Regions from separate parts of the Solwaraspora sp. WMMD937 genome, predicted to be linked through region 1. Evidence: riboswitches for the same ligand, from Rfam matches in the RefSeq annotation. Region 1 holds a riboswitch; each other region holds the start of a gene.
What was found. A riboswitch is a leader RNA that binds a small molecule or an ion and turns the genes downstream of it on or off. The one in region 1 is predicted to bind cyclic di-AMP.
Positions count from the first base shown of each region.

Region 2: linked by a shared signal. The riboswitch ahead of O7621_RS26180 (hypothetical protein) and the one ahead of O7621_RS13895 (NlpC/P60 family protein) in region 1 are both predicted to bind cyclic di-AMP.
Region 3: linked by a shared signal. The riboswitch ahead of O7621_RS07970 (hypothetical protein) and the one ahead of O7621_RS13895 (NlpC/P60 family protein) in region 1 are both predicted to bind cyclic di-AMP.
Region 4: linked by a shared signal. The riboswitch ahead of O7621_RS04975 (NlpC/P60 family protein) and the one ahead of O7621_RS13895 (NlpC/P60 family protein) in region 1 are both predicted to bind cyclic di-AMP.

Region 1 covers NZ_CP120738.1:3,194,518-3,202,046, reverse strand. The annotation lists gene O7621_RS13925 (DUF6158 family protein) at 1-5, opposite strand, end outside; gene O7621_RS13920 (hypothetical protein) at 157-591, shown strand; gene O7621_RS13915 (DUF3817 domain-containing protein) at 618-947, shown strand; gene O7621_RS13910 (DUF397 domain-containing protein) at 1,074-1,289, opposite strand; gene O7621_RS13905 (DUF5753 domain-containing protein) at 1,536-2,417, shown strand; gene O7621_RS13900 (DUF6232 family protein) at 2,465-3,001, opposite strand; cyclic di-AMP (ydaO/yuaA leader) riboswitch at 3,473-3,607, shown strand; gene O7621_RS13895 (NlpC/P60 family protein) at 3,651-4,577, shown strand; gene O7621_RS13890 (sigma-70 family RNA polymerase sigma factor) at 4,701-5,699, opposite strand; gene O7621_RS13885 (dTMP kinase) at 6,135-6,818, opposite strand; gene O7621_RS13880 (hypothetical protein) at 7,080-7,370, shown strand; gene O7621_RS13875 (metallophosphoesterase) at 7,400-7,529, shown strand, end outside.
Region 2 covers NZ_CP120738.1:5,932,009-5,939,537, forward strand. The annotation lists gene O7621_RS26150 (DUF3145 domain-containing protein) at 1-227, opposite strand, end outside; gene O7621_RS26155 (hypothetical protein) at 603-932, shown strand; gene O7621_RS26160 (carbonic anhydrase) at 1,030-1,668, opposite strand; gene O7621_RS26165 (hypothetical protein) at 1,825-2,109, shown strand; gene O7621_RS26170 (AAA family ATPase) at 2,213-4,357, shown strand; gene O7621_RS26175 (cation diffusion facilitator family transporter) at 4,403-5,311, shown strand; cyclic di-AMP (ydaO/yuaA leader) riboswitch at 5,480-5,610, shown strand; gene O7621_RS26180 (hypothetical protein) at 5,678-6,751, shown strand; gene O7621_RS26185 (glycosyl hydrolase) at 7,161-7,529, shown strand, end outside.
Region 3 covers NZ_CP120738.1:1,870,724-1,878,252, forward strand. The annotation lists gene O7621_RS07955 (ABC transporter ATP-binding protein) at 1-527, shown strand, start outside; gene O7621_RS07960 (beta-phosphoglucomutase family hydrolase) at 624-1,373, shown strand; gene O7621_RS07965 (glycoside hydrolase family 65 protein) at 1,370-3,739, shown strand; gene O7621_RS07970 (hypothetical protein) at 3,814-4,830, opposite strand; cyclic di-AMP (ydaO/yuaA leader) riboswitch at 4,833-4,968, opposite strand; gene O7621_RS07975 (TrkA family potassium uptake protein) at 5,225-5,902, shown strand; gene O7621_RS07980 (response regulator transcription factor) at 6,689-7,357, shown strand; gene O7621_RS07985 (HAMP domain-containing sensor histidine kinase) at 7,386-7,529, shown strand, end outside.
Region 4 covers NZ_CP120738.1:1,120,859-1,128,387, forward strand. The annotation lists gene O7621_RS04945 (phosphoribosyltransferase family protein) at 1-387, shown strand, start outside; gene O7621_RS04950 (hypothetical protein) at 424-867, opposite strand; gene O7621_RS04955 (glycosyltransferase family A protein) at 942-1,721, shown strand; tRNA gene O7621_RS04960 (tRNA-Gly) at 2,055-2,128, opposite strand; gene O7621_RS04965 (pyridoxamine 5'-phosphate oxidase family protein) at 2,276-2,791, opposite strand; gene dcd (dCTP deaminase) at 2,919-3,497, shown strand; gene O7621_RS04975 (NlpC/P60 family protein) at 3,658-4,596, opposite strand; cyclic di-AMP (ydaO/yuaA leader) riboswitch at 4,695-4,838, opposite strand; gene O7621_RS04980 (NlpC/P60 family protein) at 5,096-6,139, opposite strand; gene O7621_RS04985 (GPP34 family phosphoprotein) at 6,330-7,031, shown strand; gene O7621_RS04990 (VanZ family protein) at 7,028-7,529, opposite strand, start outside.

The DNA of each region.
Region 1 (7,529 bases):
GTCATCTCCGGCCTCCGGGGAGTCGACGAGGCATTACCGTCGTAGGGTTCCCCGGCCGGTCGGCGGCAAACACCGGGCGCCGGCCTCCGGGCAACCTCGCACCTGACTACGACGGCTCGTCGGAGAAGCCGACGGGCGGCCGGTACGCTTCCCTGCATGCGGCAGCTGTGGACCCCGGTGTGGATCCTGCGGCACCTGGCGGCGGTGGCGCTGGTGGTGGGCTTCCTCGCGCTCGGCTGGTGGCAGATCAGCCGGGCCACCGCCGGCAACACGCTGAGCTGGGCGTATGCGGTGGAATGGCCGATTTTCGCGGCGTTCGTGGTGTTCATCTGGATCCGTGAGATACGGCAGGCACACCGGGCGGTACCCGGCCCGGACAACGGCACACCGGACGACGACTCACCGAGGAGCGGCACACCGGAGAACGGGCCATCGCGGGAGGAGTCGTTCGGCCGACCGGTACGGGTCCGGTCTGCCCCTGGCGTGACCGCCACCCCCGGCCCGGACGACCCGGAGTTGGCCGCGTACAACAACTACCTGGCCTGGCTGAACGCGAACCCGCACGCCAGGGCCGGCGACTACCCGGGCTGACCGGAAAGAGAGAAGGACGGACGACAGTGTCAGGTGCACTCACCCGGTACCGGCTGATCGCGTACGTGGTCGGCGTGGTGCTGATCCTGCTGATGGTGATCGGCATGCCGTTGAAGTACCTGTTCGACCGGGCCGTCGTGGTCGAGACGGTCGGGCCGGCGCACGGGTTCCTCTACATGGTCTATCTGGTCGCCGCGTTCGACCTGGCCCGGCGGGCCAACTGGTCACTCGGCCGGATCCTGGCGATCATGCTGGCCGGGACGGTGCCGTTCGTGTCGTTCTACGCCGAGCGGGTGGTCAGCCGCTGGGCGAGCGAGCAACCGCGTACCGAGCCGGACAAGGTGTTCACCGGCTGACACCGGGCGGGCGGTGACCGGTTGACGGCACCCCGGCCGGGCCGGCACCGGCGTCGGGCCGACCCGGCCGGGGCGTACGGCCGACGTTGTCGGCGGCCGTGGAGCCGAGCCTCGTGCGGCGTCGGATCAACCCTTCGTGTGGCCGCCGGAGCTGGACGGCGCAGCGGACAGCCCGGCGACGAATGCCGACCAGGCGGCTGGCGAGAATTCCAGGTGCACTCCGGGGTCGGTGGAGTTGCGCACCCCGACCGCCGGCCCGATCTCGGCTACCTCGACGCAGGTCGTCGCCTCGCAGCGGCGGCTCTTACGCCACGCCGGACCGGCAGTGCTGATCACAGTCACCTAAACTCCTTAATAAGGATAAATCGGTAAATTTGCCATCAGAGCACGCAGGCAATCGGGCGGACTGTACCAGTTCTCGATCTTGCCGACGCGACTGGGCGACACCGCGAAACCCGGTGAAACCGCCGTCCGGACCATGCGGAGGGGCCGGCCGTCCTTAGCAGACCTGACGACGGCGGTGTAGCGTGCAACAGGGTGGCAACCAGCCAGGTAGCACTCTGCAAGGCACTCTCCCGGAGCGTTTCCATGCCTGCCCGACACCAGGGCCCGACCATCGGGCGTCGCCGGCTGCGTGCGGCGCTACGCCGGGCACGCGATGCCGCGGCGCTGACCCAGGACTACGTCGCCGCTCAAATGGACTGGTCGCTGTCGAAGCTGATCCGGATCGAGTCGGGGTCGGTCAGCATCTCGACCAACGACGTCAAGGCTTTGCTGGACCTGTACGGCGTACGCGACCAGCAGCAGGTGCAGGAGCTCGTCGAGTTGGCCCGGGCGGCACGACGGCGCGCCTGGTGGAGCGGCTATAAGGACCGGGTGCCGGCCGCCTACGCGGCCTACATCGGGCTGGAGGCGGAAGCGTCGGCACTGCGCTACTTCCAGCCGATCAGCTTCCCCGGTCTGCTGCAGACCGAGGAGTACGCCCGCGCGGTGATCCCGGCCGACGGCCCGCACCATGTACCGGCGGCCGAGATCGAAGGGCGGGTGCAGATCCGGCTGGCCCGCCAGCACGAGGTGCTCTTCGGCGCCGATCCGCCGCAGATCGAGGTGATCATCGACGAGGCTGCACTGCGCCGGATGACCGGCGGCCCGCGGGTACTGCGCGAGCAGCTCCAGCACGTGGCGAAGATGTCGGCGGCACCTCATGTCACGGTCCGGGTGCTGCCGTTCGCCGCCGGAAGCAACACGGTGCTCGGGCCGTTCGTCATCCTGCACTTCGCCGACCAGGCCGACGCTGACGTGGTGTACGTGGAGAGCGCTCTGGTCGAGGAGGTCATCGACCGGGCCGACGAGGTCCGGCCGTACCAGCATGTCTTCGACCGACTACGGGCAGAATCCCTGTCACCGGCCGACTCGGTGGCGATGCTGCACGACCTCGCCCGTCGACTGGACGGGCGAGACGCGGGCTGATCGACGTCGACCAGCCCGCTGGCGACCGCAGCGGCGGTCGGACCCGCTCACCGCTGGTCGGGCACCCACGGTTCGATGGTGACCGGCTCGGACAGACCGGCCAGCCGGGACATTTCCCGGGCCCGCATCAACGCCCGGCTCACCTGGCCGTACTGGCGTTCGTCGTCGGTGCTGAACAGCAGCAACAGCAGTCCCTGGTGACGGCCCCAGAGTTCGTACGCCCGCGGCCGCAACCGGTCGCCGAGCCAGGCCACCGTCACCGGCACGAACGCGGCCGCCAGCATGGCGAGGTAGGCCCCAGCACTGACCTCGTCCAGCCCCCGGGTGTAGCCGACGGTCACCGCGACCGCCGCCAGGGTCAGGGCGGTCACCGCGATCACCCGGCCGGTGAGCCGGTCGCGGGCGCCTCGTGCGGTCCGGAGTTCGGTGAGGTCGCGGACGGCGAACCGCCGGCCGGCCACGACGAACCAGTCACCGGTCACGCAGATGCCGGGCTGCCGGTAGAAGGTCCGTCCGACACTGGAGCCGGACTGTGCGGGTACCGGGGAACCGCGTCGGGGTGGGGTCTGGCGAGTAGCACGCATAGCTGCCTCCGAAGGGCTCGTGCGGCGCTGACCTTGCGGGTCCATTGTGCGAACAGCAAGCTACTCGATGGAAGGTAGTCATTCTGCCACCTAGCAGAATGACGTACGGCAGGCCGCGTCCTGGATGGCGAACCAGACCTTTTGCGCCCATTTATCCCGATAGCTTACTGACGACAACCGCGTAGACCGACTAATGACGCATTATTCGCAATTGATCAGGCGCTGTCCAAGGACAACGCGCCGGAGTCAACCAGTCACCCGAGGGCAATAGGAATGTTGCCCAGAGCAGCCAACCGTCACATCAAGTAACTGTCAACGGCCTCCGGCCAGTTCCATGCCACGGATCACGATCGCAGCACTTTCCTGGTCGCAACCCTTGCGGCTAAGTTGGATCGGCTGGTCCGGTCGCCAGTCGCCGGGAAGCGGTGACGCCGGTCCAGTGCCGCCGAATCGCCGTCCCGAGATTATCTGACATTACAAACAGTAATCTCACGGTTGCGATCCGGGGACCCATCGGCAACTGGGGTGAATCCGCGGTTCACCGCGGTAGGGCGAACTTCCCGCCCGAATCCGTCAGCTAACCCGGTAGGCGGCTAGGAAGAAGGGTTCTGCGTTCTTGTCAACAGCGCGGATTCTGCTGCGCACCCTGATGCTGGCCGGCGTAAGCCTCGGCCTGGTGGTACCGGCGACCGCCGCGACCGCCCAGCCGACGGTCAGCGAACTCACGCAGCAGATCGACAAGGAATCCGAAGAGCTGGCCAAGGTCGTCGAGTCGTACAACCGGCTCAGGGAGGAGGCCAAGGCCACCCGGGCGGCGGCCGAGGAGATCGACGCCAAGCTCGGCCCGCTGCAAGCCGAACTCGCGGCAGCGCAGACCGAGGTCGGTCAGATCGCGGTCAACGCGTACAAGACCGGCGGGTTGAGCACCGCGACCGCCCTGCTCGACGGCACCTCCGGCAGCTTCATCCACCGGCTCGGCACCCTGGACCACCTGGCCCGGGACCGGCAGCAGCGACTCAGCGAGTTCACCAGCACCCAACTGACCTACCTGGCCGAGCAGGAGAAGCTGCAGGCGGCCCTGAAGAAGCAGGACGCCCAGGTCAAGGAGCTCGCTGACCGCAAGAAGAGCATCGAAGCGGACATCGACGAGCTGATGGACAAGCGGGAACGGGCCTACGGTGCCGCGAGCGAGACCGGCTCGTCGTACACCGGAACCGTCCCGTCGGTGTCCGGTGCCGCCGGCTCGGTCGTCGAGTTTGCGTACGGAGCCATCGGCAAGCCGTACGTCTGGGCTGCCAGCGGCCCGAACGGTTACGACTGCTCGGGCCTGACGCTTGCCGCGTGGCGTACCGCCGGCAAGAGCCTGCCGCACAACGCGGCGATGCAGTGGGACGTGGTCGCGAAGATCAACCGTGGCGCACTGCAGCCCGGTGACCTGGTGTTCTACAACGGTCTCGCCCACGTCGGCCTGTACGTGGGCGGCGGCCAGGTGATCCACGCACCCACCTTCGGCCGCACCGTCGAGCTGGCCAGCGTGGACATGATGCCGCCGTACGGCTACGGCCGGGTCCGCTGACCCGGTCGCTCGCCCGACGAACTGACGACGGCCCGGCATCCGCGCTTGCGGATGCCGGGCCGTCGTCAGTTCGTCGGTGGGTTGTCAGTTCATCGGCGGATCAGGTCGCCTGCCGCCGATTCGTCAGGCCGCCTGCAGCCCTTCCGCCCGGGCCAGCTCCCGCAGCCGGCCCAGTGCCTGGATCTCCAGCTGCCGGATGCGCTCCCGGGACAGCGAGAAGCGCGAAGCGACCTCGGTCAGCGAGTGCTCTCGCCCGTCCTCCAAGCCGTACCGGGCCCGCATGATGCCGGCGGACCGGTCGTCCAGGTGGTTGAGCAGGCCCTCGATCCGCTGCCGCTCCAACCCGGTGAGCACGATGTCCTCCGGCGACGGTGCGTCACTGTCGGCCACCAGGTCGCCCAGGTTGGTATCGCCGTCGTCGCCGACCGGGGTGTCCAGCGACACCGTGTCCTGCGACCACCGCACCAGCTCGTGCACCCGCTCGACCGGCACGCCGAGCGAGGCGGCGATCTGCTCCGGCTCCGGGTCCGAACCGAGCTCGCGGGTCAACTGGCGGGCTACGTTGCGCATCCGGTTGACGTCCTCGACCAGGTGCACCGGAAGCCGTACGGTCCGCTCCTGCTGGGCGATCGCCCGGCTGATGGCCTGCCGGATCCACCAGGTCGCGTAGGTGGAGAACTTGAAACCACGCTCGTAGTCGAACTTCTCCACCGCGCGGACCAGACCGGTGTTGCCCTCCTGGATCAGGTCCAGCATCGGCATCCCGGACCGGACGTAGCGGCGGGCGATCGACACCACCAGACGCAGGTTGGCCCGGATGAACAGGTCCTTGGCCCGTTCACCCTCGACGACCAGCCGCTCCAGCTCCTCGCGGCTCACCCCGGCCCGCGGCATGCCCTGCTCCAGCAGGTGCTCCGCGTACAGACCGGCCTCGATCGCCTTGGAGAGGTCGACTTCCCGGGCCGCGTCGAGCAGCGGCGTGCGGGAGATCTCATGCAGGTAGACGCCAACGAGGTCCCGCTCCTCGGCTACCTCGTCGGTCCGCAAAGCCATCGTCTTCTCCACGTTGCTCACGGTCCCCTCGTTAACCCCACGTCGTGCCCTGTCACCTGCGATGCGCATCTCCATCAGCCTCTCCCCCGTCACGTCCGCCTCCGATCCGGCGAACCTGATGTGGCAGGCCCCGCCGTATGGCGCCGACACCTGCACAACAGATGAGACGCGTCAGGGATTCCGTCTCGTGAGTCGAAGCTGACACGATTGCCTGAATAATTGCTGTGAACAGGATTGGCGTTTCCTGCCAGGCTCCTCGATCGCCGCGCTGCGTCGGGCCGGCCGACTGCCCGATTCACTGAGGTCGGTGGGGTGTGGCAGGCTCCCAGCACACCACGACACCGGGCAGGGCGCAGCGATTCCCGTCACTACCCCTCCTGCGATCCTCGTCACTGCCCGCCGGTTGGTTGGTCCTGGCCGACGCCGGTTGGTTGGTCCTGGCCAGGAGTACGGCCCGAGCGGGGTGCACGGTTCAGCAGCTCCCGACAGACACCGGCCTGCGGGTCACGACGCACGCGAATCGTCTGGACCCGGCCGCCACGAGGCGCCGGCCGGACGGCCGTCGTCCGGCTGCCATTCGGTCAGCCGCTGCCGGATCACTGCGGCGACCTGGGCGGCCGTGCCCCGGGCGTCGATGGCCACGAACCCGGCGGCCTCCGGCAGTGACCCGTATGCGGCCGCGCTGGTCGCCAGGAACTCCAGCGACTCGTGGTCGGTGCCCCGGGCGTCGATCCGCCGGGCCGCTTCGACGGGCGGCAGCAAGAGTAGGAACGTCACGTCCGGTTGGGGAAACACCCGGTAGGCCAGCCGGGCGAGCCGCTCCCAGCGGCCGGCGCCATGGGTGCGGATGCTGGCGTACTGGCAGACCGCGTACCGGTCCATCACCGCGATCGACCGGCGGGAGCCGAGCACCGACCGGGCGATCGCGAGCCAGCGCAGCAACGCCTCGAGGAACATCAGCCCACCACGGCCGACCATCCGCCGGGCGTCCGGGCGTCCGAGTCGGACCGCGAACCGGTCGAGCCAGCGTCGGCCGCCAGCGTTGCGCCAGTACCGGGCGGGCCGGCCGGCAGTGGTCAGCGCCTCGGCCAGCAGGTGCGCCTGAGTGGTCTTGCCGACCCCGTCGATGCCCACCAAGGCGATCCGTCGCAGCCCGGCCGGCGGCGACCAGGCCGGATCGGCGTCCACTGTGCTCCCTGCGGTGTCCGGTGGCGGGCATGGCGGCACGGCTGACGACGTGGACTGTACGGGCGACGGCTGGCGAGGCGCGGGCCGGGACGGTGACGGTGGTGGCGCATGGGTCGCTGTGACGAGCACCTTCCCAACGGTAGCGAGCACGTGCACGCCGCCACCCGTTCACCGCTGTGACGCGCTGTGCCTGCAGGCACGAACCGGCCGGGAACGGGTAGGTCACCGACGGGCACCGGACGACAGCCAGGAGGTGGGCAGATGACCCGGACATCGGGGCAGTCAACGCGAAAGACCGGGCCGGACCGGTTGGACGGATACACCGAGGCTGCGGTGCAGCGGCTGCTCAGCGAGCACGCCGACATCGCCGAGCAGGGGGTGGGCGTCTCCCGCCGGGACCACAGCCTGGTGTTGTGCGGGGAGGTCGAGAGCGCCCACCGGCGGGCGGAGATCGTCCGGCTGGTGGCTGAGCGCTTCCCCGGCGTACGCCTGATCGTCGACATCGTCGTCAGCCGGACCACCGCGCCGACCGAGACGGAGGAGCTGTCGTGATCCGCGTCGCGGCCGTCGGAGACGTGCACATGGACAGCGACGTGCTGGGCCGGTTCCGCCCGGCGTTGGTGCAGCTCGGCGACCGGGCCGACGTCCTGCTGCTGGCCGGCGACCTGACCCGGCACGGCACGGAGTCGGAGGCGCGGTGCGTGGCCGACG
Region 2 (7,529 bases), 2.7 Mb from region 1:
ACTTCGAAGCGGGTCATCGGCCACTGCCGCAGGGCAGCGGCCAGCTCGGCCCCGGTCCCCGCCCGGCCGGTCCAGCTGCACTCGGCACGCCGGCCGTTCGGATCGAGCGGCTGAGCGGTCCAGTGCAGGTTTACCGGCGCGACGAGGACGCGCGATATCGCCCATTCGACGTGAGGGCACACGGCGAGCGGGGTCGAGTGGACGTATACGACGCCACGCGTTGGCACGGTGACCTCCCGGAGAGCGAGGTGCGTCTTCCCCTACGACCTCGACCACCGGGCGGTGTGACTAATGATGACTGTTGTGACGGGTGGTGCGCCAGTGAATCGGCAAACTGGTGACGGAAATTGTCGCCGCCCGGCTCCTCGGGTCCGCCCGCCACCGGGAATGCCGGCCCCGGGTGCGTCGTTGTCCCTGCTGGTCGGCCGGAAACCACGGCCGAGTGCGAGGTGGCCGAGCCGATCTGCGGCCGGCCGTCCGGTAGGATAAGGGCGGCGTATGCCCGACACCCAGCGAACCCGTTCGTGTGATCAGCCGTACCGCCAGACTCACCAGTACCACCAGTCCTGTCCGTACCGTCAGTCCTGCAAGGGAGTCCCCCCGTGGCGAGCAACACCTCCAAGACCGCGCGCGCGTCAGTCCGCGCCGGCCAGGCCGGTCAGGGTGGTGCCCTGAGCGTCCTCGGCGAGTTCAAGTACCTGATCCCGCTCAACGGCGGCAAGCACGCCTATGTCCGCAACCTCACCAACGGGAAGACCGCTCACCTGCGTACCGACTCGGACGCGTTCGTGGAGGAGATCCGGTCGCTGGCCGGTGCCGGCCACGCCGCGAAGATCCGGTTGGAGATCAACGCGCTGGCGGCCGCCCACCCGGGTCACGGCTGGGAGCTGACCGAGAAGCGGCTTGTCGAGGCCGGGGTCTTCGAGGCCTGAGCATGATCTGACGGGTCGACGACGACCCGGACCTTGCACGGCCCCGCCGGGCGACACGCCAGGCGGGGCCGTTTCCGTCGCTGGTGGTGGCGGCTGCTCAGTTAAGCAGTTCCACCTGACCATTTCCGAGGTCGTAGACCCCGCCGGTGACGTCGATCCGCCCGTCCGCGAGCGCCGCGGCGAGCGACTCCACCTGCCGCAGCCGATGCACGGTTCGCCGCACATGAGCCCGTACCGCGAGGGGCTGTACGTCCGGGTGCCCGACACCGACCTCAGTCACCGCCGGAGCGATCTGCTCCACCAGGTACCCGATGCTGCCGGCCGGGCGGCTGCCGGTGCGTTGCGCGGTGATGGTCGACGCCACCGCTCCGCACCGCTCGTGTCCGAGCACGATGACCAACGGCACACCCAACGCGCCGACGGCGAACTCGATCGATCCGACGATCGCCTGGTCCAGCACCTGAGCGCCGGACCGCCCGACGCAGATCGAGCCGAAGTTTTGATCGAAGATCGCCTCCAGCGGCACCCGCGAATCGATGCAGCCGAGCACGAACGCGATCGGATGCTGCTCGCCGAGCGCCGCGCTGGCCGCAGCCGCCGACACGTCGTGACCGTGCCGTGGTCGTCCGGTGACGAAACGCCGGTTGCCGGCCAGCAACTCAGCCAGGGCCTCGGCCGGGCCGGGGTGATCGGGTGGTGGCGGGCCGGACGGACGCGGTGCCCGGGAGTCCGGCATCGGGAGCGACGGTGACGACATGGTTGCAGCGTGGCGTGCTACTGGCCGGTCGGGAAGACAGTTGCGAGTCTTCTCACCGTGCTGGTTCCAGTTCCGGCCACCGGGGTACGTACGTCCGAGCCGGCACCGCCATCGACCTGCGCGGAGGTGACGACGGTGAGCAGGCATCAGGAACTCAGCGTCCGGGTGCCGGACGGAGCGGTGCTGCGTGGGCGGTCGAGCAGCCCGGGCGCTGCGGAACTGGCGCCCCGGGTCGCCCGGCTGGTCCGGCTCTGCGAGGTGACCGGACCGGGTGACGGCCGCCCTCGTCGAGGTGCTCGGCAGGGCGGCGCGCTGGAGCAGGCTCGAGGGCGCAACACGGCCGTCGGGTGCTCCCGGGAGCCGGCGCCGGGCTGGCGCGCGGACGGTAACGTCGTAAGGCTGCCGGGTCCGATCACGTGACGGGGTCACCACGCTCCGCCGTCGCCGCCCGGCGCCGTGACCGTCCGCCGGCGGACCGGCCGCCCTGCCCCGGCCGGCCCGCCCTCGCCCAGGAGCCGCAGCGTTGACCGACGCCACCACGTTGGACCAAGAGATCGCCGCCGAGCAGCGGCACGTCGACCGGGTCTACGCCCGGTTGGCGCAGCTACGCCAGGACGCGGTACGCGCCGAGCGGGACGGCTACCGCCTCGCCCGGGTGGGCAACGTCGGCGCCCTGGTGGAGCGCGACGCGATGGTCTTCCACGCGGCCCGGCGGCGACATCTGCTCGACGCCGAGCACGAAGGACTGGTGTTCGGCCGGCTCGATCTACGCGACGGCGCGGTGTTGCACGTGGGTCGGCTCGGCGTGCGCGGCGAGCGGGCCGAGCCGCTGCTGATCGACTGGCGTGCCCCGGCCGCCGCCGCGTTCTACCAGGCGACGCCGGCCCGACCGCGGGGCGTGGTGCGGCGGCGCACCATCCAGTCCCGGGGCGAGCGGGTCATCGGCGTCTCCGACGACCTGCTCGATCCGGCGGCCGCGCCGGCCGGGATGCGGGTGGTCGGCGACGGCGCGCTGCTGGCCACCCTGGCCCGGGCCAAGGGACGTGGGATGCGCGACATCGTGGCCACCATCCAGCAGGAGCAGGACCATGCGATCCGGTCGCCCGCCGCCGGGGTGACGATCGTCTCGGGCGGCCCCGGCACCGGCAAGACCGCGGTCGCCCTGCACCGGGCGGCGTACCTGCTCTATTCGGACCGGAGCCGGTTTGCTGGCGGCGGCATCCTGGTTGTCGGCCCGACCGGTGTCTTCGTCGAGTACATCGCCGCGGTGCTGCCAGCCCTGGGTGAGGAGAGCGCCACCCTGAGGTCGTTGGGATCGCTGCCGCCGGGAGTGTCGGCGACCCGGACGGATCCAGCGGCGGTCGCCGTGCTGAAGGGGTCACTACGGATGCGGCGGGTGCTGGAACGGGCGGTACGTGACGCGGTACCGGACGGGCCGACCGAGTTACGCCTGCTCTACCGGGGGCAGTTGCTGCGGCTGCGCAGCCCGGAGCTGGACGGCATCCGAGCCCGCGCGCTGCCCCGGGGTGCACGGCGCAACGAGGTCCGGCGGGCCGGTATCGATGGGTTGTTCGAGGCGTTGTGGGCGCAGGCCCGGCAGTTGGTGGCCCCGGCCCGGCTGCCCGGCCAGGCCGAGTTCGAGGACGAGTTGTCGGACCGGGACGATTTCCGGGACTTCCTGCGGGCCTGGTGGCCCCGGCTGCTGCCGCGACACGTGCTGGGCTGGCTGGCTCGGCCGGACCGGCTGCGTCGGTACGCGCGGGGAGTGCTCGACCCGGCCGAGATCGCGGTGCTGGCCGATGCGTTCGGTGACCTGGCGGACAACGGGCCGACGATTGCGGACGTGGCGCTGCTGGACGAGTTGGACGAACTGCTCGGCCGGCCACCGCAGCCCCGCCGCCGGCACCGGGATCCGTTCCAGGTGACCGGCGGGGTGCGTGAGGTGACGACCTTCGCCGACCGGGATCGGGCGGCCCGTGCCGCCGCCCGGGAGCGACCGGCCGACTACCGGGAGTACGCCCACGTGGTGGTCGACGAGGCGCAGGACGTGTCGCCGATGCAGTGGCGGATGATCGGGCGCCGGGGCCGGCTCGCCTCCTGGACGGTGGTCGGGGATCCGGCGCAGACCGCGTGGACCGGGGATCCGGCCGAGCTCGCCCAGGCCCGGGACCGGGCGTTGGGGCGGCGGCCGCAGCGGGAATTCCAGCTGACTACGAACTACCGCAACCCGGCGGAGATCTTCGAACTGGCCGCCGAGGTGATCCGCGAGGTCGCTCCGGACGCCCCGTTGCCGACGGCGGTCCGGTCGACCGGGGTGGTGCCGCGCCGGGACCGGGTAGCTGCGGCCGTGCTGCCGGCTGCGGTCCGTACCGCGACCGCTGAGATGCTGGCCGCCGTGGAGGGGACGGTCGGCGTCATCGCAGCGGTGGCCCGGCGGGACGAGGTCGCCGGCTGGCTCGGCGAGCTGGCGACCTCCCGGCTACAGGTGGTGTCGAGCCTGCAGGCGAAGGGCATGGAGTACGACGCGGTGGTGCTGGTGGCCGGCGAGGAGATCCGTGCCGAGTCCGAGGCCGGGGTGCGCACGCTCTACGTCGCGCTCTCCCGGGCGACGCAACGGCTGGTCACCATCGACCTCGACCCGGAGTCGATTGCACATATTGCTATGTGAGCATTATTCTGCTGACGAAACGCCGGGCAACGGAGGGTGGCAGGCGTGGGAGTCGGACACGATCACGGTGCCGGGAGCACCGGTCAGCGACACTACGGGCGCCTCTGGGCCGCCTTCGTCCTGCTGGCGGTCTTCATGGTGGTCGAGGCGGTCACCGCGCTCGCGACCGGTTCCCTGGCACTGTTGTCCGACGCCGGGCACATGTTCACCGACGTGCTCGGCATCGGCATGGCGCTCGCAGCGATCGCCGCTACCCGACGACCGGCCGGGGAGCCGCAGCGCACCTTCGGCCTTTACCGCCTCGAGGTGCTGGCCGCGCTGGCGAACGCCGTACTGCTCGCCGGGGTCGCGCTCTACGTCCTGGTGGAGGCGGCCCGCCGGTTCGCCGATCCAGAGCCGGTGACGGTCGGCCCGATGCTGGTGGTGGCGGTCGCCGGCCTGCTCGCCAACATCGTCGCCTTCGCCCTGCTGCGCCAGGGAGCCCGGGAGAGCCTCAACGTGCGTGGCGCCTACCTGGAGGTGCTCGGCGACCTACTCGGCTCGGTGGGGGTGCTGGTGGCCGCCACGGTGATCGCCACCACCGGCTGGTGGTACGCCGACCCGCTGGTCGCCGTCGGTGTCGGGGTGTTCATCCTGCCGCGCACCTGGCGGCTGGCCCGGGCCGCGCTGCGCATCCTGGTGCAGGCGGCGCCGGAGCATGTGGAGGTCGCCCGGGTCCACCGCCGGCTGGCCATCGTGCCGGGCGTCTGCGACGTGCACGACCTCCACGTCTGGACGCTCACCCCGGGCATGGAGGTGGCCTCGGCACACCTGGCCGTGACCCCGTCGGCCGATGTCGGCACGGTGCTGCGGGACGCCCGGACGGCCCTGCACGACGAGTTCGGTATCGAGCACGCGACGCTGCAGATCGAGCCACTGGCCCCCGCCGACTCCTGCGGACCGGCCGACTGGTGATTAGCAGATGCTTAAGTTTCGTGACCTTCCCGCGACGTTCACAGCTACGATATACGTATATTTCTGATTTTTCCAGACATAACATGGCTATCGATACCGGGACGACGACCCGGGGAGCCGGTAGTCTCGGCCCCGGTCTCCGCTCGGGCGGCGCCCCTCCGGCGCCCGCGGAGGCCGTCGCCTAATCGCCGTACGGCGAGCCGGGGAACCACGTACCTGGGGTGCATCCGCGTCACGCGGTAGGGATCTTCCGTCCCGAACCCGTCAGCTAACCCGGTCGGCGGCTGACGGAAGGAATGCACAGTGTCGCGCACAGTACACAGAAAAACCCGGTCCGCGTTATTGGCGGCGTTGACCGCCGCCCTGATGGCCGTCACCGGCACCCCGATCGGCTCGCCGGCCGGAGCCGCCCTGCCCGCCAACCGGCCCGACCGGGTCGACGACGAGGGAGGCACCGACAGCCTGCGCAAGGAGCTCGATGCGGCCTCGAAGGGCTGGATCGACGCCAAGGCGGCGCTCAACCATTCGAAGGACCGGCAGAAGAAGCTGTCCGAGCAGCTCGACACGGTCGGTGCCGAACTGGAGCAACGGAACAGGAACGTTGGGCACATCGTCGACCGCGCGTACCGCAACGGCCGGCTCGGCCCAGTCTCCGCGCTGCTCAACAGCACCTCGCCGGAAGGATTCATCGACCGGGCGGCGGCGCTGAGCGCGGTGACCGCCAACGAGGAGAAGCAGCTCCGCGAGCTGTACCGCACCCGTGACCAGGTGACCAGGTCCAAGGCCGCGATCGAGCACGAGATCCGGGAGCAGCAGAAGCAGGTCACCATCATGGACCAGCGCCGGAACCAGGCGGAGCGGGCCCTGGCCGTCGCGGTCGCCGCCGAGAAGCAGGCGGAGGAACGGGCGAGGCAGCAGGCGGCGGAGGAGGCCGAACGGGCCGCCGCCAGCGGGTCCTCCGGCTCCGGGTCCTCCGGCTCCGGGTCATCCAGCTCCGGGTCATCCAGCGCGTCGGCAACCCCGGCTCCGCGCAACGCGAACGGCTCCTGGCCGGCCGAGTCGTGCAACGTCGACGACCCCACCACCTCCGGCTGCATCACGCCCCGTACGCTGCACGCGCTGAACCAGGCGAAGGCTGCCGGCTTCACCCGCTACGTGTCCTGCTTCCGCAACGGCAGCTCCGGCGAGCACCCCAAGGGCCGGGCGTGTGACTTCGCCGCCCAGCCCAACGGCTTCGGTGGAGTGGCGACCGGCGGCGACAAGAGCTACGGCGACAACCTCGCGAACTACTACATCAACAACGCCGACCGGCTCGGTGTGCTCTACGTGATCTGGTACAAGCGGATCTGGCTGCCCAGCAGCGGCTGGAAGACGTACAGCGGTGCGGGTGGCGACCCGTCCAGCGACCACACCAACCACGTACACCTGTCGGTGTACTGACGTCCGCGATCGGGGGCGGACGGCCACGTCGGTGGCCGTCCGCCCCCGTTTTCTATTCGCGGCGGAATCAGCGTACGGCGTCATTTACGCAACAGCGGCAGACCGATCGGCATATTTACCGACGGTCACCGGCAACCACGCGAGAGCGCTCTACCGCCATGCAGTCGCACCCGGCTCGCGCCAGAGCACATGCAGCCCACGAAGCCGAGAGAGCGCTCTCAGAGAGAGGTATATAGCAGCACCGGCGCGGCTGTCAACAGACAGCCACGACCCCGTACCGGATACACGAAACTTCATGTCGGGATATTGACAGAAGCCCGCATCTCTGATGACCTCCTGGCAATAACTCATTAATGGGCGTGAAATTTTTCGCGATCGTGGACCGCGCCCGACCCAACCCGGAGGCACCATGAACCTGTCGATCCATGGCGCGCGAACAGGTCGTACGCCGCGCCGGATCCTGGCAGCCACCACCGTGACAGCGCTGGCCGCGACCGGACTGATCTTCGGCGTACTGCGCACCGCCGACGCCGCCACCGTCGGTGCCGGCAGCTACACCACCACCCGCCCGGCGGGCGCCGCCGCCCCGACCGCCTGCGGCAACATCTCCGCCAACCCCCGCCAGTACGTGACGGGCAACGCCCCCGGCGGAGCCGTGCCCACCAACGACTGGTGGTCGTCGCTGCTGTTCAAGCGGTACAACTGCGCCTACTCCAACCCGCTGCACGCCCACCCGATGTCGTTCCAGCCGACCGCCGGCGGGCTCGGCGTCTCCTAC
Region 3 (7,529 bases), 1.3 Mb from region 1:
CCCTCTACCTGCCCTGGACCGATCTGCGCGCCCGTGCCGTGTCGCACTACCACGGGGAACGCATCGTGGTCGGCCTGCGGGCCGAGGCCCTGACCCCGGTAGCCCCCGGTAGCCCGGGTGACGTGCTGCAGGGCCGGATCCGGTTCCTCGAACACCACGGCCACGAGTCGCTGGCCTACCTCGACATCGGGGCCACCGCGATCGTGGTCGACGACCTCGCCGGCACGGCGGTGGAGCCGACCGGTGCCGGCGGCCGCCTGCGCCGGTTCGGCAGCGTGATGCAGCGGCTCACCGGTCGGTCCGTCGGCCGGGCGGCCGTCGGCGAGCAGTCGGCCGAGTCCGGCCCGGACCGGGAGAGCGTGCTCAGCGACCCGGGGCGGCACCACCGCCGGCCGGCCGAGCTGGCCGTGCGACTGGCTCCGTACCCGGCGGTCACCCCCGGCCATCCACTGGCCGTCTCGGTCCGGATGGACGCCCTGCACTTCTTCGACGAACGGGGCGACCGGATCGACGTCGGCTGGCGATGAGAGGGCAGATGGCGATGAGCAACTGACTGGTCACCATGGGCTGGCGCGCCGGTGGAAACCGAGCCGGCCGACCGGAGATCAGGTTAGATTGGCTGCGTGCTCGGTCTACCCGCTCATGTGACCGCCTGCCTGTTCGACCTCGATGGGGTGTTGACTCAGACCGCGAAAGTGCACAACGCGGCGTGGGAGGAAATCTTCAACACCTTCCTCCGCGCCCGCGCCGACGAGACCGGCGAGCCGTTCCAGCCATTCGATCCGGGCGCCGACTACAGCCGGTACGTCGACGGTCGGCCACGAGCCGACGGGGTGCGTTCCTTCCTCGCCTCGCGAGGCGTTGAGCTTCCCGAGGGGTCGGCGGACGACCCCCCGGAGGCCGACACCGTGTACGGCATCGGCACCCGGAAGAACGAGGTGCTGCTGCGACGCATCGCCGAAGACGGGGTGCAGGTCTACGACGGTTCATTGGCCTACCTTCATGCTGCCCGTTGGGTCGGGCTGCACCGGGCCGTCGTCTCGGCCAGCGCCAACTGCCGGGACGTGCTGATCGCGGCGGGGATTGAGGAGTTGGTCGAGGTGCGGGTAGACGGGGTGATCGCGCGCGAAAAGGGCCTGCGGGGCAAGCCGGAACCGGACACGTTTCTGGCCGCTGCCGCGCAGCTCGGCGTCGAGCCGGGCAACGCCGCGGTGTTCGAGGACGCGCTGGCCGGCGTGACGGCGGCGCGTGCGGGGGAGTTCGGCTGTGTCATCGGTGTCGACCGGGTCGGCATCGGTGACGAGCTGCTCGCCAACGGTGCCGACATCGTGGTGAGCGATCTGGGGGAGTTGCTGGTCGGAGCCGAACGGTGATCCGGGAGCGGGCCTACCCGGTGGAGCCCTGGCACGTGCGGGAGACCCGGCTCGACTTCGACATCCTGGCCCAGTCGGAGTCGGTCTTCGCCCTCGCGAACGGGCACGTCGGTTTCCGCGGCAACCTGGACGAGGGCGAACCGCACGGGCTGCCCGGCACCTACCTCAACTCGTTCTACGAGTTGCGGCCGCTGCCGTACGCCGAAGCCGGCTACGGCTTCCCCGAGTCCGGCCAGACGCTGGTCAACGTCACCAACGGCAAACCGATCCGGCTGCTGATCGACGACGAGCCGTTCGACGTGCGCTACGGCGACCTGCTCTCCCACGAGCGGGTGCTCGACCTGCGGGCCGGTCTGCTGGACCGCCGGCTGGAGTGGCGCTCGCCGGCCGGGCGTACCGCCCGGGTCCGCAGCACCCGGCTGGTGTCGTTCACCCAACGGGCGGTCGCGGCGATCTGCTTCGAGGTGGAGGCGGTCGACGAGCCGTTGCGCATCATCGTGCAGTCCGAGCTGGTCGCCAACGAGGAGCTGCCGGCACAGAGCAAGGACCCGCGCGTCGCCGCGGTGCTGGAGACGCCGCTGCAGGCCGAGGAGCGGCTGGTGCAGCCCGACGGCGGGCTGCTCATCCACCGGACCAAGGCCAGCGGGCTGCGGATGGCGGCGGCGATGGGGCACGAGATCGACGGCCCCGGCGAGGTCTCGGTCAGCACCGAGGGTTTCGACGACTGGGTCCGGACCACCGTCTCCTGCCTGCTGGAGCCGGGGCAGCGGCTGCGGATGGTGAAGCTGCTGACGTACGGCTGGTCCAGCCAGCGCTCGTTGCCGGCGCTGCGCGACCAGGTCGGCGCGGCGTTGGCCGGCGCCCGGATCTCCAGCTGGGAAGGGCTCTGCGCCGAGCAGCGCAAGTACCTCGACGACTTCTGGGGCCACTCGGACGTGCGGGTGGACGGCGACCCGGAGATCCAGCAGGCGGTCCGGTTCGGGCTGTTCCACGTGCTGCAGGCCGGTGCCCGAGCCGAGCAGCGGCCGATCGCGGCGAAAGGGCTGACCGGCCCGGGGTACGACGGGCATGCCTTCTGGGACACCGAGATGTTCGTGCTGCCGGTGCTGACCTACACCCAGCCGGGGGCGGTCGCCTCGGTGCTGCGCTGGCGGCACTCGACCCTGGACCAGGCGCGGGAGCGGGCCCGGATGCTCGGGCTCAACGGGGCGGCGTTCCCGTGGCGGACCATCCGCGGCCAGGAGTGCTCGGCGTACTGGCCGGCCGGCACGGCCGCGTTCCACGTGGCGGCCGACATCGCCGACGCGGTCCGGCGGTACGTGCACGCCACCGGGGACGTCGAGTTCGAGCGGGAGATCGGCCTGGAACTGCTGGTGGAGACCGCTCGGTTGTGGCGTTCGCTGGGCCACCACGACCGGCACGGCCGGTTCCACATCGACGGGGTGACCGGGCCGGACGAGTACACCGCCGTGGTCGACGACAACATCTACACCAACCTGATGGCGCAGCGGAACCTGCTGACCGCTGCCGACTGCGCGCTGCGCTACGCCGACCGGGCCTGGGTGCTCGGCGTCGACGACGAGGAGACCGCGGCCTGGCGGGACGCGGCGCTGTCGATGCACGTCCCGTACGACGACGAGCTGGGCGTGCACCCGCAGTCGGCCGGGTTCACCCGGCACCAGGAGTGGGACTTCGCCGGCACCCCGCAGGACCACTATCCGCTGCTGCTGCACTACCCGTACTTCGATCTGTACCGCAAGCAGGTGGTCAAGCAGGCCGACCTGGCGCTGGCGATGCACTGGCGGGGCGACGCGTTCACCGAGGAGGAGAAGGCCCGCAACTTCGCCTACTACGAGCGGCGTACGGTGCGGGACTCGTCGTTGTCGGCGTGCACCCAGTCGGTGATCGCCGCGGAGACCGGCCATCTGGAGCTCGCCCACGACTACATGGGTGAGGCCGCGTTGATGGACCTGCACGACATCAACCGCAACACCCGCGACGGCATCCACGTGGCCGCCCTGGCCGGGGCGTGGCTCGCGCTGGTCGCCGGCTTCGGGGGGATGCGTGACCACGGCGGGGAGCTGGCCTTCGCTCCCCGGTTGCCGCAGCGGATCAACCGGCTGGAGTTCGCCATGATGTGGCGGGGCCTGCGGCTGCGGGTGGCGGTCCAACACGACGAGGTGACCTATTCGCTGCGTGACGTCGACCCGAACGCCACCGTTGACCTCACTCACCACGGCGAGCCGATCACGGTGGCTGCGGACAAGCCGGTCACCCGGGCGATCCCGCCGGCCAATCCGGTCGGTCCGCCGCCGCAGCAGCCGACCGGCCGGTCACCGGTACGCCGGTCGGCGCGTACCGGCTGACGGCGCGTACCGGCTGACAGTTTCTTCGCGCGGTGCCGGCCCGGCCCGGCACCGCGCGAAGCGAGGTCAGGTGGTCACAGCAGGGACAGGTGTACGTGGTTGGTGTGGTCGCTGTTCGGGTCGCCGCCGGCACCGCTGTACGAACTCCAACCGGTGGTCGGTGACCAGAACTGGCGGTACCAGATGACGTAGAGGATGCCCAGCTTGTCGGCGTTGCGGACCAGGAAGGCGGTCAGGTTGTTGCCGTACAGCCGGTCGTCGCCGAAGGCGTCGCCGCCGAACCCCTGCTGCTGGGCGGAGAAGTCGCAGGCCCGCCCCTTGGGGTGCTCGAACGGCCCACCGGGGCGGAAGCAGGAGACGAAGCGGGTGAAGCCGGCCTTCTTCGCTTCGTTCAGCGCGTGCATGGTGCGCGGCGTGATGCAGCCGCTCGTGGTGGGGTCGTCCAGACTGCACGACTGGGACGGCCAGGAACCGTCCGAGTTACGCGGCGCCTGGGCGGCGACCGGCGAGGTGGCCGAGACGAACCCGTTGGTGGCGACCGCGCCGACCAGTTGGAGGGCCTTTTCGGCCTCTTTCTTCTGTCGGGCCATCGCCTCGAGTTGCTGTTCCTCGCGGGCCACTTCGGCGTCGATCGCGGCGACCGCCCGGGCGGCCTGTTCGCGGGCCTCGTTGAGCTGCCGAATCCGCTTGTTGTCGTGCATGGCGATCATGTCCAGGCCTTCGGCGCGTTCCAGCAACGCGTCCGGGTCTGCGCTGTTGAGCAGGACCATCACCGGGGTGATCCGACCGAGGCGGTACGAGTTGGAGGCGACCTGGCCGATCTGTGGGGTCAGCGCCGCTATCCGCTCCTCGACCTTTTCCAACTCGAGGTTGAGCTTCAACTGGCGTTTGCGGGACTCGTCGACCGCCGCCTTGGCTTCGACGAAGCCTCGGCCGGTCGATTCGAGCACTTCGCTGAGCAGTGGCGGGGCGCCTTCGTCGTCCGGATCCTGAGCGGCGGCCGGCGACGCTACGACGAAGCCGGCGAGCAGGGCGGCGACGGCGGCGAGCGCCGCAGCCGTCGGAATCCGCCGGCGGAGGGGTGCGGTCATCCTGTTCCTTTCCTTGGCCGCCGACCGAGTTAGCTGACGGGTTCGGGACGGAACGATCCCTACCGCTGGCGCGGATTCACCCCGGTGGAAACGTGGTTCCCCGGCTCACCCCGGAGGGTGATTGGGCGGCGGTCACCGCCGGCACCGGTGGGCGCCGCCTGGCGGAGACCGCCGGCAAGCTTACCGGATCGGTCACCGGCATCAACACCTCGACAATCCTGACTGAGCTGGAAAAATCCGTTACCAGGCAACGACTTTCGGTGATGTCCACTTTCTGCGTCCGGCGGCGTACGACAAGTCGTCAGGGGCCGGGATATCGCTGCGCCGAGGTTAGCGGCTGACTACAGTGCGTATGAGGAAAAGCGGGAAAGTCGTAGCGTCGGACGGATCCTCGGTGAGAGATGACGATTCCCCGGTCGGGCCGCCGGACGCCGACAGCGTGGTGGTGATCGGCCTCGGCCGGTTCGGTGGTCAGGTCGCCCAGTCTCTGCTCCGCCTCGGCCACGACGTGCTGGGTATCGACGAGCATCCCAAACGGGTGCACCGCTGGTCCGAGCGGCTGCCGAGGGTGGTCGAGGCGGATTCGACCGATGACCGGGCGTTGCGCCAGTGTGGCGTCGCCGACTACCCCCGCGCGGTGGTCGGCATCGGCTCGGACGTCGAGGCAAGCATCCTCACCGTGGTGGCGCTGACCGAACTGGGTGTCCCGGAGGTCTGGGCAAAGGCGATCACCGCCAAGCACGGCCGGATCCTCGCCTCAGTCGGCGCGCACCATGTGATCTTTCCGGAGGCGGCGATGGGTGACCGGGTGGCCCACCTGCTGGCCAGTCGGATGCTCGACTTCATCGAGTTCGACGACGGGTTCGCCATCGCCAAGGTCTGCGCCCCGCCGGACGCCGCCGGCCGGACGTTGGCCGAGTCCCGGCTACGTCAGCGGTACGGCATTACGGTGGTCGGGATCAAGGAGCGGGACCAGCAGCTGAGGTACGCGGGACCTGAGACGTTGATCCCGCCGGATGCGCTGCTGATCGTCGCCGGGGCGACCACGGCGGTTCAGCAGTTCGGCCGGTGAACATGGGCGTGACCGCCTCATCACACCTTCATTTCGTGAGCTGATCAGCCGCTGGACTTTCGCAAACTCGTGACTCAGGCTACAGTCCCTGCATGGGAGCGCTTCCATCGATGGATGTGCCCCCGTTGAAGTAGTCGACGCGTGGCGCGGCGATGGCGACATCACCGTGTCAACCGCACAGCTCCCCGGGCTGGCGGCGGGCCAAGCCCGGACTCCGCCGCCAGCCCGCGCACCACCTGTCGAGAGGAGGTGGAACCAGAGCCACTCGCGTGGCCCGGCTCCCGCGCGTCACGCACGACCTGGACGCCAGACCGCTCGTGCGTGTTTAGCAACTGATGGTGGGGACGGGGGTTGCCCTCCCCGTCCCCACGCTAGTCCTCGATTGTTACGGCGGGGAATCGCCGACAAGTCAGGACCGCGACGCCGGTCTGTCCGACAGCGCTGCCCAGCCTGCCGATGCATCGGCAGGCTTCGTTGTATATTAGGGCCTGGCCAGTGGCTGGGCCGCCGCGCCCGGTCTGCGGTGACGATCGGCCCGGGCCCTTCCGTCGTCCCGCAAGGGTTCGAGGCTCGTCGATAGGTAGTGGGCAAGCTCACAGTCGGTCGATCAGCTGGTCGCGACCGGACGACCCGGTCACGCGCCGCCGGCGCGGTGGTGCCCGGCTAGCTACTCGGCGAGCAACCCGCCACCGACGAACTTCCTGCTCAACGGCGACCGGTGCACGTCCTCGGGTGGACCCCTCGTCAAAGACGCGCTGGTGACGGCGGCTTGCTAGCCTCGCCCGCATGCGGGTGCTGGTGGTCGAGGACGACCCCGAGGTACGCAGCGCCGTCGTCACCGCGCTGCGCTCCGGCGGATTCGCCGTCGACCAGGCGGCCGACTGGAGCCAGGCCGACCTGAGCATGAGCATCAACGACTACGACTGCCTGGTGCTCGACCGGATCCTCCCGGAAGGCGACTCACTGCACCAGCTCGGCCACCGACGGCGGGCCGGGCTCACCACACCGGCCCTGGTGCTCACCGCGCTGGACAGCGCCGGGGATCGGATCGCCGGCTTCCAGGCCGGTGTCGACGACTACGTGGTGAAGCCCTTCGTCACCGCCGAACTGGTGCTGCGGGTCCGGGCGCTCTGCCGACGCCGCGGCGCCACCACCCCGCCGCTGCTGCGGGTGGCGGATCTGGAGGTCGACGCCGCCCGCCGGGAGGTGCGCCGCGCCGGCGTCCTACTGACGCTCACCCGCAAGGAGTTCGCCGTCCTGGAGATGCTGCTGGTCCGGCGCCCAGCGGTGGTCAGCCGGAGCGACCTGTTCGAACACTGCTGGGACGAGCTCGCCGACCCCAGCTCGAACGTGGTGGACGCGGTGGTCGCCCAGCTGCGCCGCAAGCTCGGCGAGCCGCAGCTGATCCACACCGTACGCGGGGTCGGCTACCGGGTTGGCGGGGCGCCGCCGTGACCGCCGGCCGAATCGGCGGGGCGCCGTCGTGAACCGCCGCGACCGGCGGGGCGGCAAGCCGCTGCAGACCGCCGACCGGCTGCGCAACCTGCGGATCCGGATCACGCTGCTGGTGATGGCGATCAACGTGGTCGGCCTGGCCGGAATGGGCGCCGTCGCGCTGCTGGTCGAC
Region 4 (7,529 bases), 2.1 Mb from region 1:
CGACCGAGCACGGTGATGACCCCGCAGGTCACCGGGCTGCTCGTCGGCCCGCTGGTGGCGACAGCGCTCGGCGTTGGCGTCGTACCCGCGTACAAGGAGGATCCGCAGCGGGCAATCGCGGACGCGACCACCTGGACCACGACGGCGCCCGACTACCGGGGCCGCACGCTGCGGCTGGGTGTCCGTGACCGGCACCTCGGCCCAGGCGACCGGGTCCTGCTCGTCGACGACTGGGTCAGCAGCGGCGCGCAGCTGCGGGCCATGGCGCAGCTCGCCGCAGCTCGCGGGGCGCTCGTCGTCGGCAGCGCGGTGATCGTCGCCGACTGTCCGCCCCCCGTCGTCGACGAACTCCGGATCCGCAGCCTGATTCACAGCGAGGACCTCTGAGCCGCCGGGGTCGCTATCGGCTACGGCGTCGGGCCGTTACGGCGTCGCCTCGTGTCCCGGTCGGCCGACGGTACGCCGGGCCTGCTTCATCTCTGCCTCGTGGATGTGCCGGCGGCCGCCCACCAGCGCCTCCCGGGCTGCCCGCTCGACCGCCTGGAAGGTCGCGTAGTAGCCGTCGTCGAACTCCTCGACGATCTGGAATGTCCAGCGGCCCGGCAGGACGTTGCGACCGATCAGCTCCGTCTCGACCCGGTCAGCCATGTGCCGGTGGCCGGCCCCGCGCAGCAGCTGGACGACCCGGTCCAGGGTCGCGTCCGCGCCGCCGATCAACTGGTGCATCGAGTAGAGGTGGCCACGAGCCCGGTGCACCGTCTCCAGTGCCTTGCTCAACTCGCCGAGCGCCGCGACCGTGGCGTCGTCCACCCCTCGAGGTCGGGCGTGGTCGGCATCCACAGCCGGCAAATCCTTCGGTTCCGACATGGAACATTCGTACCAGAGACCGGGGCGACACAACGCTGGGTCAACGATGAACGACCCATAGTAGAGTCGGAGCGATGCGCCGGCCCCCGCAGACCATCTCGGTGGTCACTCCTGTCCATCCCGCGAGCATCCCGTACCTCGCCGACGCGTACGCCTCGCTGCGGGCGCAGCGGATGCCGCCTGGTTGGCAGTGGCGCTGGCTGGTGCAGGAGGACGGGCAGACCGGTGAGGTCGCCGCCGCGCTGTCTCAGGACCGCCGGATCAGCGTCGGCCACAACCGCCCCGGTGGCCCCGGCGTCACCCGCACCATGGCGCTGTCCCGCGCCGACGGGCCGCTGGTCAAGGTGCTCGACGCCGACGACCGGCTGACCTCTGACGCGCTGGCCCGCGACATCGCGGTCCTCACCGCCGACCCGACGGTCGGCTGGACGACGGCGGCGGCGCTCGATCTGCTGAGCGACCACCGCACGGTACGGATGGCCACCGATCCACCGGGCGGCCGGTTGCCCGCCGGTACGGTCCACCGGTGCTGGCAGGAGGACGCCTACCGGCTGCCGGTGCACCCGGCGACGCTGTGCATCCGTACGGACCTGCTGCTGGCCCTGGGCGGCTGGCTGGCGCTGCCCGCCTCCGAGGACACCGGGCTGCTCCTCGCCGCGAGCACGGTCAGCGACGGTCACTTCATCGACGAGCCGGGGTTGCTTTACCGGAAGTGGCCCGGGCAGGTGACCAACCAGCGGGCCCACTGGTCCCCGACGGAACGGGCCGACCGGATCCAGGTGATCGAAAGCCGGGTCGCCGCGCTGGCGCTGCTGGGTATCGGCCCGACGTCGTCCACACCGCAAGGTCGGTGATGACACGCGGCGGTCGTTGCACGCAGTGCAACCTCCTCGGTCCAGGGGTTACCTGTTCAGCTTGATGCCGCAGGTGCATCAAGATGTACCTGCGGCATCACGTCCGCCGACGCAGCATGGGTTCCGAGGCGGGCAGCTCGGGCAGTTGGATTGATGACCAAACCTACGAGATGATCGTAAAGGTGGCAGAGCTAACCAATCGCAGCCCCAGCGAGTTGCTTCGCGAAGTGCTGCAGGCCGCGTACCCGCGAAAGTAGGAAGCTGCCGGCGATCCCCGCGCTCATACGACGAAAGCCCTGGTTGGGATTCGCATCCTGACCAGGGCTTTCGGTGTGGAGCGGGTGACGGGAATCGAACCCGCACTGTCAGCTTGGGAAGCTGATGTTCTGCCATTGAACTACACCCGCGAGCGGCCCCACTCTACCCGGTCCGCCCGGTCGCTGCGCAACAGGCCCGGCCGCCGACCGAGCACAGCATGGGGTAACGGCTCGGCGCCCGTCGACCGACCGTCAACGGGTAGGGCGTCGAGGCGTCGGCCGGTGCCATGCGGCGGATCAGCAGGCGACCGGGGCCGGCACCGGGTGGGAAACGCTGCCACTGGTCGGGTCGAGCCAGACCTGGACGGCTGGTTGCCGTGGCGCCGCCGCCGCGTAGTGGCCGGTGCTGCCAGCGCGTTGCGCCACCATCGCCACGTCGACGGTGAACTCGAACAGCCGCCAGTCGACGTGCGGCACGGCCCCGAGATCGCTGGCGAGCCGACCCACCTTGGCCGGATCGGTGACCGGATGCGCCCGACCTGCCAGGTACGCCTCGTCGTCACTCTCCTCCGGCGGGAACGAGTGCAGCGCGTACCGACCGTCCCGCTCCAGGTCACGCCGCTTCGGCGAGTCGATGATGAAGCAGAACAACCCACTGTCGGTGATCACCGGGGAGACCGGGTGCACCCGGGGACCACCGTCGGCTCGGACGGTGGCGAGGTAGCCGAGGCCGGGACCGTACTGCTGCATGAGGAGTCGGATCGCCGTGGCCAGGCGGGGCTCGTCGGCTGCGAACTCGGACCAGGTTGCCATGCGGTGATTCTATCGAACATGTGTACGAAGAGATAGTGGGATCGCCCGGCCACGCCGATCCGGGTACGTTCCGGCCAGGACACCGACCGCACGGTCACACCGGCCGCACGGTCGCTATCGTGTGACGATGCTCCTCTCCGACCGGGACATCGTCGCGGAGACCAAGTCCGGCGGCCTCTCCCTCGAGCCGTTCGAATCCTCGCTCATCCAGCCGTCGAGCATCGATGTCCGGCTCGACCGGTATTTCCGGGTCTTCAACAACCACCTGTACACCCACATCGACCCGGCCACCCGGCAGGACGATCTGACGTCCCAGGTCGAGGTGCCCAGCGGCGACCCGTTCGTCCTGCACCCCGGTGAGTTCGTCCTTGCCTCCACGCTCGAGGTCGTCTCGCTCGGCGACGGCCTGGCCGCCCGGCTGGAGGGCAAGTCGAGCCTGGGTCGGCTGGGCCTGTTGACCCACTCCACCGCCGGCTTCATCGACCCCGGCTTCTCCGGCCACGTGACGCTGGAGTTGTCCAACGTGGCGAACCTGCCGATCAAGCTCTGGCCCGGGATGAGGATCGGGCAGTTGTGCATCTTCCGGCTCTCGTCGCCGTCGGAGCATCCGTACGGGTCGGCGGTCTACGGATCCCGGTACCAGGGCCAGCGTGGGCCCACTCCGAGCCGGTCCTGGCAGCGGTGGCGCACCTGGCCGACCAGCTGAACCGGCTGGGCTGTCGGAGAGCCGGCGCACCGGCGACGGGGAGGCGAAAGGCGCCCTCCCAAGCCGGGGGGAGACATGGGAGGGCGCCTTTCCGGTGGCCGGTGCTGCCGCTTGACGGGGGGATCAGCGACACGCGCCAGGCCATGGGGAGGAGTGAGGTCTAGCCGGGCCTGCCGTAACTGTGCACACTCGAACCGATCTTGCGCATCTGCACCGGTTCGCCCGCCTGGGAGGCGTGCACGATCCAGCCGTCACCCACGTACATGCCGACGTGGGAGAGCCCGCTGTAGTAGAAGATGAGGTCACCGGGGCGCAGCTGGTCCCGGCTCACATTGGCGGTCACCTGACGCTGCCGGGCCGCGTTGTGTGGCAGTGAGACACCCGCCTGCCCCCAGGCGGCCAGGGTGAGACCCGAACAGTCGTAGCTGCCCGGTCCCGCTGAACCCCACACGTACGGCTTGCCGATCTGCGCACAGGCGAAGGTGACCGCCTTGCCGGCCGCACCGCCGGGGTAGGTCGCCGGGCAGGGCGCGGGACGCAGCGAGCCGAGGGTGTTGGTCGAGCCGTACGCCTCCAGGCGCAGGTCCTGCAACCGGTCAACCTCGGCGTCGATCTCCTTGGCCTTCGCCGCCAGCTGAGCCTCGGTGCTGGTCAGCTCGATGATCAAATCGTCCAGCGGAGCCTTCTTCGCGGCGTACTCGTTCTTGAGGTCGACGACAGCCTGCACGTCGCGGGCCTGCCGCCGGGCGAACTGGTCCAGCAGCTCGAGCTGGTCGGCGAGGTGGGTCGGCTTGCCGTTGGTCAGGATCGCGTTGAAGACCGACGGACTACCACCCTTGTACGACCGGGCGGCGAACTCGCTGACCCGGTCCATCGCCAGGTCGATCTGGATCTGCAGCGGCTTGATCTTCTTCTGCAGTTCGTCCGCCTGCTTCTTCTTGGCGGCGAGGTCTTGCCGTACGGCGTTGTGCCGTTCGATCGTCGGTTCGAGCTCGGCCCAGACCTCGTCGATCTGCGACTCGATCTCGGCGACGGTGGGCTGCGCCTGCGCCGGCGCCGCGACCAGCAGCAGACCGACGCCGGTGGTGGCGGCGATCAACGTGGTGAGTATTCGGCCAGGGTCGTGCGGCGGTTTTCGCCGATGGTCGCGGCCGGACCACCGGAGGTATCGCCGAGGGGCGCTCGTAGCCACCGGACTCCTTCTCCCCAGACCGCCTACCGGGTTAGCTGACGGGTTCGGGCGGAAAGGAGACGCCCTACCGCAGGTGGCCTGCGGATTCACCCCGAGAGTGCCGTGGGTCCCCGGCTCGCCGTCAGACGGCGATTAGGCGGTGTCAGGCCGAGGTCAACCCGGTTGGTTGACGTCCTCCCGACTCGACGATCCCCAAGGGTAGAGAGCGGTGTTCTCGCTACGCAAGCGAAAACATGGACTATCTCATTGAGTACGCAGACGATTGCGTATCGTGCATAGGCTGCCATCGTTCAAGCGTTCGAATTCTGCCGGGCGGACCGGCCCGTTCATACCGGTCCGCCCGTACGTTCGGCCGACCAACGCGCGCCACTCAGATTGCCTCGGCGGGCTGGCTGACCTGCTGCGATCAGCCGACCCGCTTGAAACCGGCGAGCGGCATGTTGTCGATGTTCTCCATCTGCACAGGCTGACCCGCGCGGGGAGCGTGCACCATCAGGCCATTACCGATGTAGATCCCCACGTGATGCAGATCACTGAAGAAGAATACGAGATCGCCGGGCTTGGCGTTGGCGCGGCTGACCGAACTGCCCTGATTCCACTGAGTTCCGGTGTAATGCGTGAGGCTGACACCGGCACTTGCCCAGGCGTACTGGGTCAGGCCGGAACAGTCGAAGGCGTTCGGCCCGGTGGCACCCCAGACGTACGGCTTACCGAGCTGTGCGCACGCGGTGCGGACCGCAGTTCCGGCGGCTCCGCCGACCGACACCGCCGGGCACGGGCCGGAGGCACCGGATCCGCCGGTGTAGCCGGTGGACTGGTACGCGGCGTTTCGCGCCCGTTCCAGGCGCTTGATCTCGGCGTCGATGGTCTTGCGCTGCTCGGCGAGCGTCTTGTCCTGTGCCTGCTGCTTCGTGATCAACTCGTCCAGCGTCTGCCGTTCAGCGAGATAGCGGTCGCGGGTCTCCAGAACGGCGGTGATCTTTTCCTGCCGACGCTTGGAGATCCGGTCCAGCACCACGAGCTGATCCGCCAGGCTGGTCGGTGATCCGGTCCGGAGGAGGGCGTTCAGCTCGCTCGACGGCCCGGTCCGGTAATAGCGGTTGGCCACCTCACCGATCTCGTCCGCCGCCAGGTTGGCCTGCAGCGACAGCGGGCGGATCTTCTCGTCGAGCGCAGCCGCCTTCTTCTCGTTGGCCTTGAGCTCGCTGTGCACCTTGTTGTACTGCTCGATGACCGGTTCCAGTTTCAGCCACTGGGCGTCCAACTCGGCTTCGATCTCAGCCAGCGTCGGCTCGGCGTGGGCCGGAACAGCCGGGATGACCAACGCAATTACGGCGAGCAACAGGGTGATCGCACTACGCCGCAAGAGCCGTAAAGGCCGATGCTCTCCGCATCGATTTCGGGACCCACTGTGACGATGGATGTGCGAGTTTACGAGCGCACGTGCCATTGGCAGCGACTCCTTCAATGGTTCGATCGCTGGGGCCTCACGGGCGGGGGTACGGAGGCCGACATCCGCAGCGGTCGGTGCATCACCTTATTGGAAAGCGCGGTGTTCGTTCAAGACCGCCTGCCGCCTCTGCTTCCCCGAAGCAACCGCTTCTCCTGCGGTCACCGGTCTGGGCGGTTAGCATGATGACATGGAATCGCTCAGCCTCGCGGAGGAGCTGGTCCTGCTCAGCTATGACGATTCCGGGACCGCGACCGTCGCTTCCCCAGAGCTCGACTACGCCGTCGCCGGGGCGGTGTTGTGCGACCTCGCCGTCGGCGGCCAGATTGCGATTGACGCAGACGGCCGGGTGCTGACCGACGACGATCCCGCCGGCGGGTACGCACCCGGCGATGCCCGGGGTCGAGGCCACGGTCGGGAGTTGCTCGACCAGGTCCGGACCAGGATTCAGGCCGAGCCTGGCCGCGCGACCCGCGACTGGGTGGTCGATCTGTCCCACGGTGTAGTCGACGAGGTACTCAACGGGCTGGTCGTCTCGGGGGTGCTCCGCCGGGAACGGGACCGGGTGCTCTGGGTGCTGCCCCGGCCCAAATTCGCTCCGCCGGACGGCGGCGAACCGCCCGCCGAGACGGAGACCCGGCGACGGCTGGCCGCCGCCGAGCGCGGCGCCGGACCGGTCGGACCACGTACCGCCGCGTTGGCCTGCCTGCTGAACGCACTCGACGTACCGAACGTCGCTGTTGCACAGCCCTTGGACGCGCGGCGCCGGCCGCCCGCAGTGCTCGGGCCGGCAGCCTGGCCGATCGCTGCGACCACCGACGTCGTCGCCGGGTACCGGGCGACGGTCGCCCGCAGCGTCTTCGCCGCTACCGATGTCGCGACTGGCAGCTAGCTGACCTTGGTAGGTGACGGCGCGAACCGCCGCCACAGCAACCGGACCACGCCGCCGCCGACCGCCCCGATCAGCGCCCCGGTCGCGTTGTTGACCCAGTCGTAGCCGACACACTCACGGCCGACGCCGAGCACGGCCTGGCCTACTTCGACGACGACTGGGGCCAGCAGGAGCAGCCCGGTGGCCAGCGCCGGCCGGCGGACCGCCAGCACCGTGCAGAACGCCAGTGGTACGAACATCGCCACGTTGCCGACCCGTTCGCCGAGCGAGTCGACGGTGACCAGCCCGGACCACAGCACCGCCGGATCGGTGAGCGACCGGAGGCACGCGGCGAAGACCTGGCCGTCCGGGCCGGAAACGGAGACCCCGGGGGCGAGCGGTACACCGGACCCGGTCGGTGCCGGTGGCAGGGTGAGCGCGGCGATCGCGGCAGCGCTGAGAAGCATCCCGAGCGTCGGCCAGCGCGCCCAGCCGAGCCGTACGGCGAGCGGCCGGTGC